Regions from separate parts of the Rhizorhabdus sp. GW822-FHT03C02 genome, predicted to be linked through region 1. Evidence: predicted binding sites of a transcription regulator. Region 1 holds the regulator's gene; each other region holds the start of a gene.
The links. The regulator LexA, encoded in region 1, represses DNA repair genes until DNA is damaged. The targets are predictions, from matches to a motif close to GTTCCNCNCTTGTTCT.

Region 1 (5,063 bases):
GCCCGGCACGGCTTCGGCCAGGGCGAATATCGCTATTTCGCCTATCCGCTGCCGCCGCTGGTCGCCGAACTGCGCGACCGTCTTTATCCCCCGCTCGCGGCCATCGCCAATCGCTGGCACGACCGGATGGGGCTGCCGGTTCGCTTTCCCGACGACCACGCCGCCTTTCTCGACCGCTGCCACGCCGCGGGGCAGCGGCGCCCGACCCCGCTGCTGCTGCGCTACCGCCCCGGCGACCATAATTGCCTCCATCAGGATCTCTATGGCGAGCATGTCTTCCCGCTCCAGGCGGCGATCCTGCTGTCGCGGCCGGGGGAGGATTTCACCGGCGGCGAGTTCGTGCTCACCGAACAGCGGCCACGGATGCAGTCGCGGGTCGAGGTCGTGCCGCTCGATCGCGGCGACGCGGTGATCTTCGCGGTCAATATCCGTCCACGTCGCGGCGGGCGCGGCGACTATCGGGTCGCGATGCGCCATGGCGTCAGCACGCTGCGGTCGGGCCGGCGGCACATGATGGGCATCATCTTCCACGACGCCATATGACAGGCTATGGACCGCCGCGATGGCCAACAAGCTCACAGAAATCTGCGATGCCAAGCGCATCCATGTCGCGCAGCGCAAGACCGCGGTGTCGTTCGCCGATCTGACCGCGCAGGCCGCCGCCCAGTCGGCCCCGCGCGGCTTTCGCGCCGCGCTCGATCGCAAGGCGGCCTCGGGCTACGGCCTGATCGCCGAGATCAAGAAGGCGTCTCCTTCGAAAGGGCTGATCCGCGCCGACTTCGATCCGCCCGCGCATGCCCGCGCCTATGAGGAGGCCGGCGCCGCCTGCCTGTCGGTGTTGACCGACATGCCCTATTTCCAGGGTCATGACGATTATCTGGTCGCCGCGCGTGCCGCCTGTACGCTGCCGTGCCTGCGCAAGGATTTCATGATCGACCCCTGGCAGGTGACCGAGGCGCGCGCGCTCGGTGCCGATGCGATCCTGATCATCGTCGCGGCGCTCGACGATGGCGAAATGGCCGAGATCGAGGCCGCGGCGATCGAACATGGCATGGACGCGCTGGTCGAGGTCCATGACGAGGCCGAGTTCGACCGCGCGCTCGCGCTCAAGTCGCGGCTGATCGGGGTCAACAACCGCGATCTGCGCGACTTCTCGGTCGACTTCGCGCGCACCTACGATCTCGTCGGCAAGGCGCCCGCCGGCTGCACCTTCGTCGCCGAGAGCGGCCTCGGATCGAAGGCCGATCTCGACGCGATGGCGGCGCATGGCGTGCGCTGCTTCCTGGTCGGCGAGACGCTGATGCGCGCCGACGATGTCGCCGCCGCCACCCGCAAGCTGCTCGTCGGCGTCTGAGTCATCATGGCTGACGGTAAGCTCACCCATATCGACGACGAGGGCGCCGCCCGCATGGTCGACGTCTCGGCCAAGGCCGAGACCAAGCGCGAGGCGGTCGCCGAAGGCCGGATCCTGATCGCCGAGACCGCGCTCGCCGCGATCCGCGCCGGATCGGTCAAGAAGGGCGATGTTCTCGCGGTCGCGCGGATCGCCGGGATCATGGCGGCGAAGAAGACCGCCGACCTGATCCCCTTGTGCCACCCGCTGCCGATCGCCGGGGTCACCGTGGACCTGGCGATCGAGGCCGACGGCATCCGCGCCACCGCGACCGTCGCCACCACCTATACGACCGGGATCGAGATGGAGGCGCTGACCGCGGTCTCGGTCGCGCTGCTCACCATCTACGACATGGCCAAGGCGCTCGATCGCGGCATGCGGATCGAGGGCGTCCGTCTGCTTGCCAAGACCGGCGGCCGCTCGGGCGACTGGAAGGCCGGATGAGCCTGCTGCCGGTCGCCGACGCGCAGGCCCGGATGCTCGCGCTGGCATCGGCCCTGCCGGTCGAGACCGTGGCCGTCGTCGACGCGATCGGCCGCTACGCCACCGCCGATATCCGCGCCCGCCGCACCCAGCCCGCCACCGACCTGTCGGCGATGGACGGCTATGCGATCCGCTTCGCCGACCTGCCCGGCCCCTGGACCATGGCCGGCGAAAGCGCCGCAGGGTCCGCACCCGGCGCGGCGATCGGTACCGGCGAGGCCTTCCGCATCTTCACCGGCGCCCCGCTCCCCGTCGGCGCCGACACGATCCTGATCCAGGAGGATGCCGCACGCGAGGGCGAGCGGCTGGCCGTCTCGGGCGATGCGCCGCCCGCCGCCGGGACGTTCGTGCGGACCGCGGGCAGCGATTTCGCCGCAGGCGATGTGCTTGTTTCCGCCGGGACCGCGATACGCCCGGCGACGATCGGCCTCGCCGTCGCCGGCGGCCATGGCACGCTCGACGTCTGCCGACGCCCGCGCGTCGCGATCCTCTCGACCGGCAGCGAACTGGTGCCGCCCGGCGCGCCGACCAGCGGTGCGATGCTGCCCGCCTCGAACGGGCCGATGCTCCAGGCGATGCTGTCGGGCCTTCCGGTCGAGGTCCGCGACCATGGCATCGTCCGCGACGATCTCGACGCGATCGCCGCCGCCTTCACCGCGCTCGCGGCCGACGCCGACATCATCGTCACCAGCGGCGGCGCCTCGGTCGGCGATCATGACCTCGTGCGGCCCGCGCTCGAACGGGCCGGCGCCGCGATCGACTTCTGGCGGATCGCGATGCGGCCGGGCAAGCCGCTGATGGTCGGCACCCTCGGCAAGGCGGTCGTGCTCGGGCTTCCCGGCAATCCGGTATCGAGTTTCGTCACCGCGACCCTGTTCCTCCGGCCGCTGGTCGCGCACATGCTCGGCGCGGCATCGCCATTGCCTGTAACCACCCCTGCGCGGCTCGCGGTCGACCTGCCGCCGGTCGGCGAACGCGCCGATTATCTGCGCGCGCGCCATCATGGCGGCATCGTCACTCCGGTCCACAGCCAGGACAGCGGGGCGCTGTTCGCGCTCGCCTTGGCCGACGCGCTGATCGTCCGCCCCGCCCGCGCCGCCGCGGCGCGCAGCGGCGACATAGTCGAGATCGTTACGCTTGGTTGACAGCTTCGTGGAAGTTGCCTAGATGTTCCATATTCGTTCCTCCACGGGGTGCCTGCGATGCTCACACGCAAGCAGCATGAATTGCTCTGCTTCATCAATAACCGGCTCGTCGAGACCGGGGTTTCGCCCTCGTTCGAGGAGATGAAGGAGGCTCTCGACCTCAAATCGAAGTCGGGCGTCCACCGCCTGATCAGCGCGCTCGAGGAACGCAATTTCATCCGCCGGCTGCCCAACCGCGCCCGTGCGCTCGAAGTGGTGCGGATGCCCGAGATCGCCGCCCCCGCCACCAAGGCTACGCCGCCCGCGCCGACCCGCAAATCGGCGCCGCCGGTGTTGCAGGCCGCGAACGAGAATGTTCTCGAAATCCCGCTGCACGGCCGGATCGCCGCCGGCATGCCGATCGAAGCGATGGAGGGGCACAGCACATTGTCGGTCCCCGCCGCGTTGCTCGGCTCGGGCGAACATTATGCGCTCGAGGTGTCGGGCGATTCGATGGTCGAAGCCGGCATCCTCGACGGCGATTATGCGCTGATCCGCCGCACCGAGACCGCGCGTGACGGCGACATCGTCGTCGCGCTGATCGCCGACAGCGAAGCGACCCTCAAATATTTCCGCCGCGAGGGATCGATGATCCGCCTCGACCCGGCCAACCGCGCCTATGACCCGCAGCGCTACGCCCCCGAAATGGTCCAGGTCCAGGGCAAGCTCGCCGGACTGCTGCGCCGCTACTGAGGCTTACCGTGCGGCTGCGGCCGCAGGGGAACATTGGCGAGCGGCAGATGCCGCGCCTTCGGTCGTGGCCGCTCCCGCTCGGGGCGCCTGAAGGTCGTCCAGGGATGATCCCCGACATGCTCGGCGACGGTTTCGATCGCGGCTGACGGCAGCCGGATCGCCAGCCCGCCGGTGGTCCGCAACAACGGCAGATCGGCCTTCAGCCAGCGCGGGTTGCAGCTGCGCGGCAAACGGCGGTCGCTGATCGCGATATCCGCCTGCCGGCAGGCGAGGTTCATTTTTCCGATGTCGATCATATAGGGGCTACGGGTCGCGAGGATGCGCCAGCGGCGGCCATCGATCCCGATCTCGCTCATGCACAGGTCGCGGTTGCACTGCGCGCCCGACAGCGCGTCGATCGGCGGGGCTTCGCCTTCGACCCCCGACGCCTCGCCGAGCGCGTCGCGCACATAGTCGCCGGCGCGCTCGCGCAGCAACACGATCCCGCCGTCGCCAGTCCGGATCGCGACATGACGGCCGTCGCCGGTGACGAGCAGGTCGGGCGCCGGCGTCAGCCAGCTCCACACCGCCCCGGCCGCGAGCGGGATCATGCCCAGGCGCCGCACCCTGGTCCGCCACAGCACGATCCACAGCCCGCCCGCCACCATCAGCGCGAACGCACCCCACGGCATCGACGGCAGCGATGCGACCGAGCCCGGCGCGCTGGCGACCGCATGGGCGATCCACAGCAGGAACGACAGTGTCTTGCCGGTCAGCCACCAGACCGGCGCCCCGAGCCCGACCGCATCGAGCAGCAACGCGAACGCCTCGAGCGGCATCACCACGAAGGTGGTCAGCGGGATCGCGACGATGTTCGCCGCTGCCCCATAGAGCCCCTGTTTGTGGAAGTGGAACAGCGCGATCGGGCTCAGGGCGAGTTCGGTGACGAGCCCGGTCGCGAGCAGCAGCAGCACCGCCCGCCCCATCCGCCACAGCCAGGCCTCCTCGCGCCGTGCGCCGAAGGCGACGACGCGGGGATGTTCGTGGAAGGCGACCAGCGAAGCGATCGCCGCGAAGCTCAGCTGGAAGCTCGGCCCGGCCAGAGCCTCGGGCCAGCACAGCAGCACGATCAGCGCACCGGCGGCAACGAGGCGCAGCGTCATCGCCTCGCGCCCGAGCGCGATCCCGCCGAGCACCAGCAGCGCGGCCACGCACGAGCGGATCGTCGGCACCTCTGCGCCCGCCAGCAAAGTATAAGCGACGCCGGCGAGCGCGCCGATCGCCGCCGAGATCAGCACCAGCGGTGCGTGGAGCGCCAGCCGCGGCGACAG
Region 2 (5,063 bases), on a different contig from region 1:
GTGGACAGGCGATGTCGGAGTGGCTCGGTGAACCCGCGGGGAGCGGCATGACGATGCCGGCGCCCGCCGACATGCCACCTCCGAAGCCGGCGCGGCTGGACGAAGGCGACGACCAAGCCGCGCTGCTCTTTCCCATCAGCTATGCCGGTGTCGAACTCGGCGAACTGTGTTTGGTCATGCCCGCGCCGCTCGATCCCACGGATCCGGCGCGCGAGCTGCTGCTGCATTTCGCGCGCCATTGCGGGCTGCTGGTCAAGCGCTACGAGGTACGCTGCTGGTCCGAACAGCGGCTGGGGCGGCCGTTGCTGCTGGTGGGCATGAGCAAGCCGTTGCGCGACCTCGAGCGCTTTCTCGAGCTTGCCGCCAGCAATGCGCTGCCGGTGCTGCTGCGGGGAGAATTCGGGACCGAGAAGGTCCAGCTCGCCGCGACGATTCATTGCTGCAGCCCCTGCGCGGCCGGTGCTTTCGTGCAGGTCGATTGCGCCGAGCCCTGGGGCGCCCCCGGAGCCTGGGTCGAACGTGCCCAGGGCGGCACCCTGTTCCTGAACGGGGTCGACGAACTCGATCCGCGATTGCAGCGGCAATTGCCCCAATATCTGCCGTCGCGGCTCGATCAATGGCTGTCAGCCCCGCAATCGCAATCGATACGGCTGATCGCATCGACGACCACCGATCTTCATGACCGGGTGCTCGATGGCACATTTTCGCGCGCCCTGCTCGCCGAACTCGATTTCCTGTCGGCGACGATACCGCCGCTGCGCGATCGGGCCGGCGATATCGACGCGCTGATCTGTCAGGCGCTCGAACGCAACGGCTACCGTGCCGAGGACAAGCGCACCGATACCCTGGTCGCCTTGTGCAAGGCGCATCATTGGCCCGAAAATCTGTTCGAACTCGAACGGGTGATCGCGCGGCTGGCGGCGATGACCGAAGGGCGCCCGATCCACCGCCGCGATATCTGCCGCCACGCGCCCGCGATCGTGCCGGAACGTTGCGAGGAAGAAGGCGTGGAGGCGAGCGAAGCCGATGACGAGAATGTGGAGCCCGACGAGGCCGACCGCTGGGTCCGGTTCGCGATCGGTGGAGCGGGAACGCGGCTGCAGGGGCTCCACGATGCGCTCGCCCGCGCGCTCGTCCATCTCGGCCAGCATTATGACGAGCCGATCGCTCTGGGGCAGCTTGCCTGGCACGCCAATGTCAGCCCGTCGCACCTGAGTTTCCTGTTCCGCAGCGGCATCGGCATGCCGTTCAAGACCCTGCTCAGCCACATACGCATCCACAAGGCGCGCGAGCTGCTGTCGGCCGACGGCCGGCGCAACATCACCGACATCGCGTTGAGCGTCGGCTTTGCGGATCTGAGTCATTTCGAGAAGAGCTTCCGGCGCATCGTGGGCCAGAGCCCGCGCGAATTCCGCCGCGCTGTGGCAAGCCGCTGACATGCAACGTCCGGCACGTTCGCCGGCACCATGGCAAAAGACCCGCCGGCATGGGATGCCGACGGGTCTGAAGGGAGGCCGCTGAGCGGGGGGGGGGTGCTAAAAGCGACCTCGGGGAACATAACCGCCAGAGGGATGCATGGTTCCCGGCATCGCCGAATTTTTTCATGTGCGGATCACCGCAGCAGTTTCGTTCCGCTTTCGAGCAGCTTGTCCTTGATCGTCGAGGCGAACAGCGCCAGCGTCGGCGGCAGGTCGAGCAGCGCATGGACCTTGTCGTCGAGCACGTCGATCCGCGCCGCCACACGCTGGCCGAGCGCCTCGACGGTGAAGGCGAGGGTGTCGCCCTCCCAGCGATGCTCGGTCACCCGGCCGCCGGGAATGATCCCGATCAGCTGGTCGAAGCCTTGTTCGATCTTCGCGCGCGCGCCGGCCCGGCCGGCCTTGTGGGGGATGTCGATGACGATCGGATCGGGCATGAAGCAACCTCGGACAGGAAAGCGGGTCAGTCTGGTTTCGGCAGTGCGCTGACCGCGACGCTCTGCGACAGCAGCTCGGCCTCGCCGAACACAGTCATGAAGGCGATGTCGGTGGCATCGCGGCCGACCGCGATCCGCACCAGTCCGTCGAGCGGGGCGAGCTGAGTGGCGTCGACCAGATACCAGTCATTTTCCAGCCAGACCTCGACCACCGCATGGAAATCGGGCGGGTTCAGATCCCAGGCATAGGCCGACACCAGCCGCGCCGGCACGCCCACCGCCCGTGCGAAGCTGGCCATCAGATGGGCGAAGTCGCGGCACACCCCCTGGCGCTTGACGAAGACGTCGACCGCGGTGGTCGATCCGTCGCTCGATCCGATGCGATAGTCGACATGCTCATGGATCCACTCGGCCATTTCGAGCAGCTTGGAGCCATGGTCGACGCCGGGAAATTCGCGCGCGACGAACGCCTCGAACTTGTCGGATTCGCAATAGCGGCTCGGCCAGAGATAGGGGATCACCTCGGGCGGCAGGTCGCGGCGCGGGGCGATATGGAGTTCGTCGATGCGGACCGGCCGGCGATCGACATCGACCACCGCCTGGTAACGTGCGCGGAAATAGTCATGGCCGAACATCCAGGTCCGCCGCCCGATCCCGTCCTCGCCCTCGGTGGCGCGGAGCGGGCCGACCCCGTCGATCGTCAGCAGATCGCTGACGATCGTCTGGTCGACCATCTGCGCGACCTCGATGGTCAGCAGCAGGTCGGTCGGCTGGCACAGCCGATATTGAAGGTCGGCGTCGATCTGAAGGCGCATCGGGGTTCCCGCTGTTGGACGCTGTGAACGCGTGAAGCCGCATCGGTGTCCGCACCATGCGATCGGCGATCGCAAGGAGGGGCAGCGGGCGGGCGTCAGCCGGTCATAGGGCGGCGCGCACGAAAAGGGGAGGCCGGTTGATGCGATGCAGCAAAAATTGCGCATCCATTCCCGCTGTCGCCGCTTGACGATATGTTCTCTTTTTGTTCTTATCGAAACATGGAACGAGTCACCCGCCACCATCTCGCCGATGTCATCCTGAACGCGCCCGGCTGGGCCCGGGTGGGGCTGACGATGACCGATCCCGATCTGCGCCTGCGCGCCGCCGACGAACTGGCGGGGACGATCGCCGACCGGCTGGGATTGGTGCTGGGCGAGGTCGACGACCGGACGATGGAACTGCCGTTGGGCGGGGCGTGATGGCTGTACCGATCCTCTTCGGAGCTATGCCACGATGGTCGTGAAAGGAGGGCTGGAAAGGTCATGGCGACGGCGACATGATGAGGACAAGACGGTGCCGGATCTCGCGCTGGCATGTCGCAAACCCGGAGCATTTTTTGAACCTCGGCGAACAACAGTAGCCGATATCGGCCAGGTCAACACGCGACTATCGACGCGGCATGTCATCGTCTACGCTGCCAATCAGGCGGTCCTGGAAGATTATTTTCCGATGTTATGTATTCCAGGCATGGATTTAAAAGTCGGAATCGAAGCGGAAGACGGCCGAAAACATATGATGTTGGTTGCCTGACAGGGCGGTGAACTGAAGTGTTTCATATAATTGACCGTGCTTCAGCGGCAGTTTCAAGGAGAAGCCGCAATCCGGGCCGGTCGCATATTGCCTGGCACGGATAACGTCTGTGCGTCGTTCTCTTGGAACGGCCCGGCCGATCCGTCTTTCGCCCAAATGGCATTCGATGCGATCGACATAGCCACCATCGGCGCGCAGGCTCCAGCCGCGCACTTCCAATATGTCGCTATGCGTGATCTGTACTTGATCGATGTACAGGGAGAAGCTTTCCTGGTCGCCGAGCGACGACGCATCGGCAATTACCCGTCCGGCGCGCTTGATGGTCATCATGCCGGCGGCGGGTGAGACTGTCGCCCGGTCATAGGTGAGCGGAAATTCCTCGATATTGGCCGCGGTGAAGCGCGTAGAAGCGCCCTTTGAATGGGTGAGGATGAACAGCAGGGAGTCGACCTTGAACTGTTCGGCCAGTCGCTGTGCCTCCGCCAGGTCCTCGTCGCTGTCATTGTGGGAAAAGACGATATATTTCCACTCGACGAACGGTCGCTGCGCCTGCCCCGCCATGAATTCCAGGAGAGCGAAGACCTTCGAGATGTCGCCGCCCCTGCGATAGCGCTCATAGGATGCTTGTTTCACGCCATCGCAGGATACGGTCAGCTTATCGAGATCGACGTCGATCAGAAGATCGGAGACGTCGACGCTGCCGCTGGTCGTAGCTTCCTGCACGCAGTGGGGATGCCATTTGCGGACCAGACGCGTCAGGTCGGCCAACCCTTCGTAGAGGAGCGGCTCGCCCCAACCCAGATAATGCGCCTCCTCTATCTCTATGCCGTTTTTCGAGCAGCTTTTCAGAAGTGCTTCGAGTGTCGCCGGCTGTAGATCCCATTTGCCGGTTCGTATCTTGCCCTCGCGTTTGCGCTGGCAGGACGGGCAGCCGAGGTTGCATGCCAGGGTTGGCTCGATCATCAACTTGATCCGGCTGCCCAACATGTCCTGCGCGACGCCGCCGCTCGAAAAGGTGTGGCACCCTTCGCACGTGCCTGGCCAGGGCACGCGCCCCTCGGCAAAAGACCGGCGGACATGCGCATAGATCGGACCGTCGATGACTTTGCGAATGTCCCAGCCGATGCCGGTGCTGACCTCGCCCAATATGATTCCGTATCCGCTACTGTCGTCGCAGGCCAGTTGGCCGTTGCTCTTCAAAGTAAGCATTCGCAGGATTCGGCAATCCATTGACATCTCCAGAGATTCGGCGCCGATTTTCCTGCATCTGGACACTTTGCGATGCCCAATGAAAGGAAATTTTTTCGCCGTCGACCGTTGGTCTCCGGACCGATTTGCGCCGGTTGACCCTTTTCGAAGATGATGGTGAGACGCGCGAACGGCTCTCAGGTGGCCGATCCTGCCTCCGCAAAGTCGGTCGAGACCGACACCGCGCGCCATTCGGCGACGATCGCGGCGTCCGACGCATGTTTCTCGGCGATCCGCGCGACGGTGTCGCTGCCCATCGGCAGGCGGACCGGCGGGTTAGGGGCGTCGGCGAAGGCGACGATCGCCTGCGCGAACTTGACCGGGTCGCCGGGCT
Region 3 (5,063 bases), on a different contig from region 1:
TTGAGCTTGCCGGTCGCCTCCGCGTCCTCGATCATCGCCAGCGCGATCCGGTCCTTGATCGATCCGCCGGGGTTCGAGCGTTCGGACTTCACCCAGACTTCGGCATCGCCGAACAGCCGGTTGAGGCGGACGTGCGGGGTGTTGCCGATCGTCTCCAGTATCGAATTGGCTTTGGTCATGCTGCCTTCTCCTGCAAAGGGGCGTCTTCCAATGTCCGCGGCGGATCGAACGTCCGCGCGCGCAAAATCTCGGGGAACAGCTTCGCCCAGAGGATCGCGACCAGGATCGTGCCGATCCCGCCGCCGACCACCGCTGCCACCGGCCCGATCAATGCCGCAAGGAAGCCCGATTCGGCTTCACCCAGTTCGTTCGATCCGGAAATGAACAGCGTGGACACCGCACCGACCCGGCCGCGCATCTCGTCGGGGGTGTAGAGCTGGATCAGCGTCTGGCGCACGAACACCGAAATCATGTCGGCGGCGCCGAGCAGCGCGAGACAGGCCAGCGCGACGACCATCGGAAAGGGTGTCAGTTGCGACACGCCGAAGACGATCGTCGCAACGCCGAACACGGCCACCGCGACCAGCAGCTTGAAGCCGACATTGGTCTTGAGCGGATGACGCGCGAACCAGATGGCAGTGAGAGCGGATCCGACCGCAGGGGCCGCGCGCAAATGCCCCAGACCCGACGATCCGACATGCAATATGTCACGCGCATAGATCGGCAGCATCGCGGTCGCGCCGCCGAGCAGCACCGCGAACAGATCGAGCGAGATCGCGCCAAGCACCAGGCGGTTGCGCCCGAGATAGGACAGACCCTCCATCATCTGGCGCCAGGGATGCCGCTTTCCATCGAGCACAGTGCGCGGCACCGGACCGATCAACATCAACATGACGATCACCAGGCCGAACAATATCGTGCTGACCAGATAGGGCGCGAAATGTCCGGTCGCGTAAAGATAGCCGCCGAGCGGCGGTCCGACGATCGCGCCGACCTGCCATGCGATCGAACTCATCGCGATCGCCTTCGGCAGCAGCGCGCGCGGCACGAGGTTGGGCGCCAGGGCCTGGAGCGCCGGCGCCGCAAAAGCGCGCGCCACGCCCAGCAGCGCGGCGATGGCAAACAGCGCCGGCAAGGTCGTGCTGTCGTGCCACGCCATCAGCGCGAGCGCCCCGGCACAGAACATCTCCAGCGCGGCGGTGGCCCGCGCGATCCAGCGCCGGTCCATCCGGTCGGCGACCAGACCGGTAACGAGCGTCAGCACCATCAGCGGCAGGAATTGCGCGACCCCGATCCAGCCGAGTTGCAATGCCGCCGCTCCCAGCGACATCCCGTCGCGGCGGGCAATGTCATAGGCCTGCCACCCGATCACCACGACCATCGAGTTCTGCGCGATCGTCGAAGCGAAGCGGGCAAGCCAATAATGACGATAAGCGGGGATCGCGAAGGGTGATGTCGATGAGGCCATGCGCGCTTTTCTAGGCGCTTCGCCGGGACCCGGGCAACCGCAGTTTTGGTCGTAGCCGGCAAAGTCTATCAATCAGCTAGAAATAAAACACCCTGCCGTTCGCCCCTCCTCAGCCGAGGCTCACGAAACTGTCGAGCACCCGCTTGCGGCCGGCATGCTCGAAGTCGATCTCCAGCTTGTTGCCTTCGATCTCGGCGATTGCGCCATAGCCGAACTTGCTGTGGAACACCCGCTGTCCGACCGCGATATCCTTGCGCCCGGGCTGGGCGAAGCTGACGGCCGAAGCGCGTGCCTCGACCACCCGGCCGCCGCCCGGCGCGTTCGCGACCCCGCCGGCGGCGCTCGCCCGCTGCCAGCCCGGCCCGCGGCCGGTGCCCCGCCCGACATGCGCGAACGGGTCGGCCCGCTCGGACCATTGCGCGCGCCACAGCGACTCGCCGCCCGACATCGTCGTCTCGGTCTCGATATTCGGCGCCGGCAGCTCGCCGACGAAGCGGGACGGGATCGATGAGGTCCACTGACCGTAGATGCGCCGGTTGGCGGCATGGACGATCGTGCAGCGCCGCCGCGCGCGGGTGATCGCGACATAAGCGAGCCGCCGCTCCTCCTCGAGGCTGGCCAGCCCGCCTTCGTCGAGCGCACGCTGCGAGGGGAACACGCCTTCTTCCCAGCCGACGAGGAACGTCGTTTCGAACTCCAGGCCCTTGGCGGCATGGATCGTCATGATCGTCACCTTCGCCGTGTCGGCGTCGGCATCATTGTCCATCACCAGGCTGACATGCTCGAGGAACGCCGAAAGATTCTCATAATCCTCCATCGCCCGGGTCAGTTCGTTGAGATTCTCCAGCCGGCCGTCGGCCTCGGTCGACTTCTCGTTCTGGAGCATCGCCACATAGCCCGATTCCTCGAGCATCAGCCGGGTCAGCTCGGCATGCGGCAATTCGGACAGCCGATCGCGCCAGCGGGCGATATCGCCGACCAGATTGCCGAGCGCGCGGCGCGCCTGCGGCGTGAGTTCGTCGGTGCCCAATATCCGCGCCGCTGCCAGCGTCAGGGGAATATCCTCGGCACGCGCAAGCTGATGGAGCTTCGCCACCGCCTTGTCGCCGAGCCCGCGCTTGGGGGTGTTGACGATCCGCTCGAACGCCAGGTCGTCGGCCGGCTGGCTGATCACCCGCAGATAGGCCAGCGCATCGCGGATTTCGGCGCGTTCGTAGAAGCGGAAGCCGCCGACGATCCGGTAGGGGAGCCCGATCGCGATGAACCGGTCCTCGAGTTCGCGGGTCTGGAACTGTGCGCGCACCAGGATCGCGCAGTCGTTCAGCCCGCCGCCGGCGCGCTGATGCGCCTCGATCTCGTCGCCGACCCGGCGCGCCTCCTCGGGTCCGTCCCAGACCCCGACCACACGCACCTTCTCGCCATCCGGTTCGGCGGTCCACAAGGTCTTGCCGAGCCGGCCGCCATTATGCGCGATCACCCCCGAAGCCGCCGCGAGGATGTGCGGGGTCGACCGGTAATTCTGCTCGAGCCGGATCACCGTCGCGCCGGGAAAGTCGCGGTCGAAGCGCAGGATGTTCGCCACCTCGGCGCCGCGCCACGAATAGATCGACTGGTCGTCATCGCCGACACAGCAGATATTCTTGCGCTCCTGCGCGAGCAGGCGGAGCCACAGATATTGGGCGCTGTTGGTATCCTGATATTCGTCGACCATCACATAGCGGAAACGCTGCTGATAGCTTTCGAGCACGTCGCGATGGGTCTTCAATATCGTCAGCATGTGCAGCAGCAGATCGCCGAAATCGCAGGCGTTCACCGCGCGCAACCGGTCCTGATATTGCTGATAGAGTTCGCCGCCGCGACCATTGGCGAAAGCCTCCGCCTCGCCGGCGTCGATGTCGGCCGGGACCATCCCGCGATTCTTCCAGCGATCGATCACCCCGGCGAGCTGGCGCGCAGGCCAGCGTTTTTCGTCGAGGTCGGCGGCGGCAAGGATCTGCTTGAGCAGCCGCAGCTGGTCGTCGGTGTCGAGGATGGTGAAACTGGGCGTCAGCCCGACCAGTTCGGCATGGCGCCGCAGCATCCGCGCAGCGACCGCATGGAAGGTCCCGAGAAACTGCATCCCCTCGACCGCCTCGCCGAGCATCCGCCCGACCCGCTCGCGCATCTCGCGGGCGGCCTTGTTGGTGAAGGTCACCGCCAGGATCTCGGATGGCCAGGCGCGCCTCGTCGCGACCAGATGGGCGAGCCGCGCGGTCAGCGCCGCGGTCTTGCCGGTGCCTGCTCCCGCAAGTACCAGCACCGGTCCCTCGGTGGTCAGGACCGCTTCGCGCTGGGGCGGGTTCAGCCCGCGCAGATAGCCGGGTTCGGGCGCTGGAATGTCGTGAGTCACGCGTGAACAGGTAGGGAACAGCGGCGCACCGGGCAAGGGCCGTCAGGCGGGGGAATCGGATCGGCGCAAAATCGGCGAACCGAAGTCCGCCGCGATTGCACGCCCGCCGCCCTGCACTAGACTGGCGCCATGGACGACCACCGCCTCGCCCAGCTCACCGACCGGCAAAGGCAGTGCCTGAGGCTGGCGGCGCAACCGATGACCTCGAAGGAGATCGGTCGCGAACTCGGAATCTCGCCGCGCACGGTCGAGGTCCATCTCGAAAAGGCGATGCAGACGCTGGGCGTTGCGACCCGGATCGAGGCCGCACGGCTGCTGCTGGCCGCCGAAAAGCCGACTACGGACCATTTACGTAGGTATCCGCTGCCGCTTGCCGAAGTCGCGCCGGACGCCATTCTGGCCGTGGAAGCCGAACGCCGTAGTGATGGGGTGGTAAGGGAAGAGCCGGCGCATTTCGCGCTGGATATTCACCCCGTCGATCGCGGCTGGCGGCTTCCGTTTCGGACCCGGCGGAGGCCCTTTAATGAACTGACTATCACCGAACGTCTGCTGTGGATGGCGCTGATCGGCGGCTTCTGCATCTTCGTTCTCGCTGGTCTCTCCGCCAGCCTCGTCGCGCTCCGGCAGCTTTTGCCCGAGCGCTCGTCCGGGACAGCTCAACACCAGCAATAGTGCGGAGGAGCATTCCTCCGCGAAGGGGGACCAATGCTCAATCGTCAGATTATCGTCGAACGTCGTGAAGCCGTGATGGGGGTCGCGGAACGGCTTTTTTCGGCCGAACGTGCCGCCACCGCCGCGGTGCGCGAAGCCGCACAACTGATTGACTTCATCCCTGCGGCTCAGGAACGCGGCCGGTTCAGCCCGGATACCGGCCAGGATGCGATGGCGCGCGCCGCCGCGTCGCTGATGGCGATGGTCTCTGCACGCGGCGACATGGTCGCGGCGCATAAGGCGCTGGCGGAGGATGCGGCGCGCAATCACCTCGATCCACGCATGTTCGGGCCGTGGGAAGAATGTGCCCAGGCCGCGCCGGCACCGCTATCTGTGGTCGCTGCCTGAAGGATGAAGGGGTTGACCGCATGTGCAACGCGTGGTGCGGTCAACTCATGTCCACCGCAAACTGGCAAATACTGGGTGTTCTGGTCGAACTCTCGATCTGCATCTGGGCAGCGGTTCGCGGCGGTTGGCCCGAACGCTGCGCGGTGG

Region 2: the regulator LexA is predicted to act here: its motif matches at 2,925-2,940, upstream of AC1RM6_RS18745 (DUF6771 family protein).
Region 3: the regulator LexA is predicted to act here: its motif matches at 3,861-3,876, upstream of AC1RM6_RS22105 (ATP-dependent helicase).

What each region holds. Positions count from the first base shown of each region.
Region 1 is NZ_JBXANN010000006.1:210,054-215,116, reverse strand. It holds gene AC1RM6_RS17005 (2OG-Fe(II) oxygenase) at 1-543, shown strand, start outside; gene trpC (indole-3-glycerol phosphate synthase TrpC) at 563-1,354, shown strand; gene moaC (cyclic pyranopterin monophosphate synthase MoaC) at 1,361-1,837, shown strand; gene AC1RM6_RS16990 (molybdopterin molybdotransferase MoeA) at 1,834-3,021, shown strand; gene lexA (transcriptional repressor LexA) at 3,079-3,753, shown strand; gene AC1RM6_RS16980 (ComEC/Rec2 family competence protein) at 3,747-5,063, opposite strand, start outside.
Region 2 is NZ_JBXANN010000007.1:228,121-233,183, reverse strand. It holds gene AC1RM6_RS18760 (helix-turn-helix domain-containing protein) at 1-1,436, shown strand, start outside; gene AC1RM6_RS18755 (polyhydroxyalkanoic acid system family protein) at 1,613-1,915, opposite strand; gene AC1RM6_RS18750 (transglutaminase-like domain-containing protein) at 1,942-2,730, opposite strand; gene AC1RM6_RS18745 (DUF6771 family protein) at 2,950-3,150, shown strand; gene AC1RM6_RS18740 (radical SAM protein) at 3,425-4,711, opposite strand; gene AC1RM6_RS18735 (oxidoreductase) at 4,867-5,063, opposite strand, start outside.
Region 3 is NZ_JBXANN010000010.1:133,235-138,297, forward strand. It holds gene cysK (cysteine synthase A) at 1-179, opposite strand, end outside; gene AC1RM6_RS22100 (MFS transporter) at 176-1,468, opposite strand; gene AC1RM6_RS22105 (ATP-dependent helicase) at 1,578-3,857, opposite strand; gene AC1RM6_RS22110 (helix-turn-helix domain-containing protein) at 3,987-4,529, shown strand; gene AC1RM6_RS22115 (hypothetical protein) at 4,563-4,916, shown strand; gene AC1RM6_RS22120 (hypothetical protein) at 4,937-5,063, shown strand, end outside.